Sphingosinicella sp. BN140058: one gene and its partner. The protein of the gene in region 1 interacts with the protein of each later gene in a pairwise test. Links are inferred from orthologs where the notes say so. Each region holds a gene or a part of one and is shown on either strand. Other genes may lie near its edges.

Evidence for each region.
Region 2: the proteins of ETR14_RS20560 (region 1) and def interact in binary tests that used the Escherichia coli proteins (3 or more experiments, as listed by UniProt). The link is inferred for Sphingosinicella sp. BN140058 from one-to-one orthologs.

What each region holds. Positions count from the first base shown.
Region 1 is NZ_CP035501.1:4,552,701-4,555,772, forward strand. What follows is about bases 124-2,880. They hold ETR14_RS20560 (aspartate-semialdehyde dehydrogenase), read left to right. Parts: upstream 124-866; coding sequence 867-1,895; downstream 1,896-2,880. Other genes in these bases: ETR14_RS20555 (M20/M25/M40 family metallo-hydrolase), read right to left, coding at 124-654; ETR14_RS20565 (YitT family protein), read right to left, coding at 2,083-2,706; ETR14_RS20570 (GFA family protein), read left to right, coding at 2,858-2,880. In the rest of the region: more of ETR14_RS20555, read right to left, coding at 1-123; more of ETR14_RS20570, read left to right, coding at 2,881-3,072.
Region 2 is NZ_CP035501.1:5,179,880-5,182,957, reverse strand. Bases 316-3,078 are described here. They hold def (peptide deformylase), read right to left. Parts: upstream 2,086-3,078; coding sequence 1,546-2,085; downstream 316-1,545. Other genes in these bases: fmt (methionyl-tRNA formyltransferase), read left to right, coding at 2,815-3,078; recR (recombination mediator RecR), read right to left, coding at 2,135-2,731; rmuC (DNA recombination protein RmuC), read right to left, coding at 316-1,269. In the rest of the region: more of rmuC, read right to left, coding at 1-315. UniProt on the Escherichia coli protein: Removes the formyl group from the N-terminal Met of newly synthesized proteins. Requires at least a dipeptide for an efficient rate of reaction. N-terminal L-methionine is a prerequisite for activity but the enzyme has broad specificity at other positions.

The DNA of each region.
Region 1 (3,072 bases):
GGTGATGGCCGGAGCATTCGGGCGGCTGGTCTCGAACATGATCGCCGGCCCGGTCACGCCGCGCGCTTCCATGTTCACTACGGCGCCGACCCGAGCCGCGAGCGGGTCGCGGTCCACGAAGAAGCGGGCGCCGAGCAGGCCTGCTTCTTCGCCATCCGTGAACAGCAAGGTGACCGGGCGCTGCAGATTCCTCGCCCGCACCAGAGCGGCGATCTCCAGCGCCGCGGCGACGCCGATCCCGTCGTCGCCCGCGCCGGGCCCAGCCGGGGTGGAATCATAATGCGAGGCGATCAGGAGATGGCTGCCGCTCTGGTTCGGATTGATCGTCGCGCGAACGTTGCGCACCCGGGCACAGGTGACGACGCGGAACGCTCCCAGTCCGCCGCAGGCGATGCCGTCGGTGACGACCGGCGTCAGGCCAAGCGTGCGCAGTTCGGTGAGCAGCCGTTCCCGCACCGCGTCGTTGGCCGCGCTGTCGACCGGATGCGGACGCTCGTCGCCGAGGATGCGGGTGAGCCGGCCCATCGCTCGAGCGGTGTCGAACTGTCCGGCGGCGGGCGCTCTGACGGGCGGCGGCGCGAGGAGGGCTCCCTTGAACGCAAGCGCGAGCAGCGCCAGTCCCAGGATCAGTGCCGCGATCAGTCCACGCTTCATCCTCGATCCCCTTGCCGCGCACCGATGATAGCTCTCCCTCTCCAGTCGTCAAAATCGTGCACTCCGGATCCCGAAAAGCCACATCTTCGCGGAAGATTGGGAGATGAGGACGGTTATGGGATCCCAAACCTGCTTCCGCCCTCTCAGATGGCGATTGTAAAATGCGCGAAAATGCCTAACTGGGGCGCTGCAGTTTCAGGAGATGGTTCGAGATGGGTTATCGGGTGGTGGTCGTCGGCGCGACCGGCAATGTCGGGCGCGAGATGCTCAATATCCTCCACGAGCGGCAGTTTCCGCTGGACGACATCGCCGCCGTGGCCTCGCCGCGCTCGACCGGAAACGTCATCGATTTCGGCGACAGCGGCCGCGAGCTCAAGGTCAAGAATATCGAGCATTTCGATTGGGCCGGATGGGACATCGCCCTGTTCGCGGCGGGCTCGGCGGTGTCGAAGGAATATGCGCCCAAGGCGGCTGCGGCCGGCTGCACGGTGATCGACAACAGCTCGCTCTACCGCATGGATCCGGACGTCCCGCTGATCGTACCCGAGGTCAACGCCCACGCCATCGACGGCTATACTAAGCGCAACATCATCGCCAATCCCAACTGCTCGACCGCGCAGTTGGTGGTGGCGCTGAAGCCGCTTCATGACCGCGCGAAGATCAAGCGCGTCGTCGTCGCGACCTATCAGTCGGTCTCCGGCGCCGGCAAGAGCGGCATGGACGAACTGTTCGAGCAGAGCCGGAACATCTTCGTCGGCGACGCGAACGAGCCGACCTTCTTCACCAAGCAGATCGCGTTCAACGTCATCCCGCACATCGACGTCTTCCTGGACGACGGCTCAACCAAGGAAGAGTGGAAGATGGTGGTCGAGACCAAGAAGATCCTCGATCCCAAGATCAAGCTGACCGCGACCTGCGTGCGCGTGCCGGTTTTCGTCGGCCATTCGGAGGCGGTCAACATCGAGTTCGAGGACGAGATCTCGGCCGAGGAAGCCCAGAACATCCTGCGTGAAGCGCCTGGTGTGATGCTCGTCGACAAGCGCGAGGACGGCGGATACGTCACCCCGGTCGAAGCGGTCGGCGAATATGCCACCTATATCAGCCGCGTCCGTGAGGATCCGACCGTCGATAACGGCCTCAGCCTGTGGTGCGTCTCCGACAATCTCCGCAAGGGTGCCGCGCTCAACGCCGTCCAGATCGCCGAACTGCTCGGCCGCCGCCACCTGCAGAAGGCGGCGTAAGGAGTTCGCCTCGAAGTGGTACTTCGAGGCGGTTATCTTATCTCGTCATCCCAGCGAAAGCTGGGATCTCCTCGACATTGCGCACCCGCGTTTATGACAGGCGCCGGCGACCTCTCGTTCTGAGATCCCAGCTGAAGTTCACCCTGAGCGTGCCGAAGGGCTGGGATGACGTGTGGAGCTCGGTATCTCAATAGCCCGTATAGCGCCCGGGCTTGTGGTAGGCGATCAGCACCCCGCTGATCGCCGCCGCGCTCAGCACCGAGAGCAGGAACTGCCGCGGCGCCAGCACCGGCAGCGACGCGGCGAGGATGAAGGCGTCGCCGATGAGCGAGGTCCGCCCGGCATTCCAGCCGCGCTTGCGCTGCAGGGTCAGGGCGACGATGCCGAGTCCGCCGACGCCGGCATGATGGCGGGCGAGCGCGAGGATGCCCATGCCAATGATCGTGCCGCCGAACAAAGCCGCAAACGGGCCGTTCACCTCGGTGAGCCGGAAAGCGGACGGGGCGAGCAAGGCGAGGCCGGTGATCGCGAAATTGGCGAGTGCTGTGCGCACCATGAACGCCGTTCCCATGCTGCGCTGCGCCAGCCACAGGAAGGGCAGGTTGAGCAGAGTGAACAGCATGCCCGGCGACAGCGGCACCAGGTAGGAGAGCAGGAGTGCCACCCCGGCCATGCCGCCGGTGACCAGACCGGCGCTCTTCAGCCAGACGAGGCCGAGCACGACGAACGAGCAGCCGATCGCGAAGGCGTAGACGTCCTCGACGAGGCTGTGCGGCTTGCCGGCGGTGACATGAGGTGCGGCGGGGGACATCGAAGCTCCGGTGGTGACCGGCACCCTCTCGCCCCGTCTGGCGCGGGGTCGCGGCGCGGTAGCGGCGGCCGACCGGGTCGGCAAGCGTCGAACACGTCTTCCCTTCCGCCGCGCAGTTGGCGACAAGCACCGCAGCCACGGGAGAGTGCCGATGCCGGAGACGATGACGGGCGGCTGTGCGTGCGAACGGATCCGCTTCGTTGCGCAGGTCGGCGATGACGATGCCTATCTCTGCCATTGTCGGATGTGCCAGCGCGCCACCGGCAGCGTCTCGATCGCCTACAAGGCGATCGGCAAGGCGGACGTCCGCTGGGACGCGGAGCCGGACTGGTACCGTTCGTCGCCGATCGCGGTGCGGCCATTTTG
Region 2 (3,078 bases), 630 kb from region 1 along the record:
CGCCGCGGTGAGGAAATGCTCGCCCGGAATGTACATGACGACATAATCGGCGGATTCGCCGAACTGATCCCAGTAATTCTTGCCGCCGAGCTGCTGGGCATGGTTGCGGATCGACTGGGCGTGCGCTTTGAGGTGGGCGGACCGGATCACCTCGTCGACCGCCTCGCTGGCGTCCAGAAATGCGTTGAGCGAGCATTTGGCGTCGATGATCAGCTTGCGCCCGCCCGGTAGACGCACGATCACGTCGGGCCTCAGCCGACCTTCGTCGGTGTCCACTGAGACTTCGGTGCGGAAATCGGCGAACGCCGAGAGCCCGGCCTGCTCGAGCACGTTCTTGAGGCTCTGCTCGCCCCAGCGCCCGCGCGCCTTCGGGCTCGATCGAAGCGCGTTGACGAGCCGGGCGGTTTCCTCGCGCACCTGGGTCTGGCCGGAGCGGACCAGCTCAACGGCCTCGCGCAGCTCGCGATAGGAGCCGACCCGTTCCTTCTCGACGTTGGAGAGCCCTTCCTCGTAGCGCTTGAGGGTCGCCTCGACCGGCTGGAGAAGCGCCTTCAATTTCTCCTCATTCTGCTTGCCGGCATGGCCGAAACGCTCCTCAGCCCGCTTCAGGAAAAGATCGTGCGCGCCTTCGAGCGCCCGCCCCGCAACCTCACCGAAGCTCTTCTGCAGCTTGGCTTCGATCTCCTTCAGATTGGCGAGCTGCTCCTCGTAGCTGCGCCGGCGCTCCTCCTCACCGCGTTCGAAGGCCGCCTTGGCTTCGGCGAGCTGCTGGCGCTCGGCACGAAGGGTGCGAAGCTCCTCCTCCATCGGGGCGATGCGGGCGGCGGCGGGGCGAAGCGTCGCCGCCTCCTGGGCGGCTGCGTCGCGCTCGGCGGCCAATGTCCTGACCTGATCCTGCAGCGGCTCGACACGCGCCGCGACGGGGCGCAGCGCCGCGGCATCCTGAGCTGCCGAATCCCGCTCCGCGGCCAGCATGCGCACCTGTTCCTGGAGCGGCTCGATGCGTGCCGCCACCGGCCGCAGCGCCGCGACGTCCTGCGCCAGGGTGTCACGCTCGGCGGTAATCGCGCGCAGATGGTCCTGCAACGCCGCTGCCTGCCGTGCGCGCTCCTCCGCCACCGCGAGATCGGCAGCGGCGCGGCGGAAGCCCTCCTGCTGCTCGTCGCGTTCCTTCCGCAAAGCCGCCGCCGAACGGCCGCCCAGCACGAAACCGAACGCAACTCCGGCAATGGCGGCCATGGCGATGACGATGAGTATGAGGCTGTCCATGCCCTGATCCCTGGTGGAACGAAGGGCGAACTTACGCGAGCCGTGTCCCAGGCTCAAGCGGCTGGCGGCGAAGTCCCTGATTTAGCTGTGGAGAAAAGCGGAGGAGCGCCCTGCCCCCCGCGGCGGGCCAAGTCGTCACGAAGTTTCTCGTCATCCCAGCGCACGCTGGGATCTCAGAGACGAGAGGCGCGGTGCTCGCCACAGGCGCTAAGCTCAACTGCGATGAGATCCCAGCTTAGGCTGGGATGACGAGTGTAGTGCAACGATCCAGGTGGTTTACGCAGCCAGCTTGGCGCGCTCCTTGCGGTACTTGGACAGCTTCTTGAGGATCATCTCGCGCTTCAGCCGGGAGAGATGGTCGATGAAGAGGATGCCCTCGAGATGGTCCATCTCGTGCTGCAGGCAAACGGCGATCAGCCCGGTCAGCTCTTCCTCGTGGGCGACGCCGTCGCGGTCGAGCCAGCGCGCACGGACCCGGTCAGGGCGATCGACCTCGGCATACATTTCCGGGATCGAGAGGCAGCCCTCATTATAGGGGACGAACTGATCGGATTCTTCGAGGATCTCGGGATTGATGAAGACCAGCGGCTTGCGGATCGGCTTGCCGTCCTCATCCTCTTCTTCCTGAAGATCGATCACCAGCAAGCGCTTGGGAACGCCGACCTGGATGGCGGCGAGGCCGATGCCGGGCGCGGCATACATCGTCTCGAACATGTCGTCGATCAGCTGACGGATCTCGTCCGTAACCTGTTCGACGGGCGTGGATTTCTGCCGGAGAATGGGGTCCGGTGTCTCAATGATCGGGAGGATGGCCATAGCCGAAAAATAGGTGGGCGGAGGCCGAAAATCAAGCTTATACGGGGCGTTATGAGACCGGACGCCGGGCTCGGAGCGCCTGGGCGAGCGTACCCTCGTCGAGATAGTCGAGCTCGCCGCCGACCGGCAGGCCATGGGCAAGCTGGGTGATCCGCACGGGATAGGTCTCCAGCCGCTCGGCGAGGTAGTGGGCGGTGGTCTGTCCTTCGAGCGTGGCGTTCATCGCCAATACGACCTCGTCGATGCCGCCGGCGGCAATCCGGGCGACCAGTCGGTCGATGCCGAGATCTTCGGGGCGGATCCCCTCCAGCGCCGACAATCGCCCGCCGAGCACGTGAAAGCGTCCCGGAAACAGCCTCGACCGGTCGAGCGCCCAGAGATCCGACACCTCTTCGACCACGCACAGCAGGCGATCGTCGCGCCGCGTGTCGGAGCAGACCGAACAGGGATCCACCGTGTCGACGTTGCCGCAATTGGAACAGACCGAAAGCCGCTCGTTGACCTGCTCGAGCGCGCGCAGCAGCGGCGCCAGCGCCACCTCTCGTTTCTTGAGGAGGTGCAGGACGGCGCGACGCGCCGAGCGCGGCCCGAGCCCGGGGAGGCGCGAAAGCGCCTGGGTCAGCGCATCGATTTCGGGAGAGGCCATGGCGACTAGGTAGCGGCGGCAGCGCACGGTTTCAAATCGCCGTGAAGGATGACGAGCGGCCCATCCCCGGTTAGAGCGCCGCCATGCGCATCGCCTTCATGGGAACTCCCGATTTCGCCGTGCCGACCCTCGCCGCCTTGCTCGGTGCCGGGCACGACGTCGTCGCCGTCTATTCGCAGCCGCCCCGCCCCGCCGGACGCGGCAAGGCGCTGCGCCCCTCGCCGGTGCAGCAGAGCGCCGAAGCGACCGGGATACCGGTGCGGACCCCGCTCACCCTGCGAGACGCCGAGGCGCAAGACGCCTTTCGTGCGCTCGACCTCGATGTCGCGGTCGTCGCCGCCTACGGG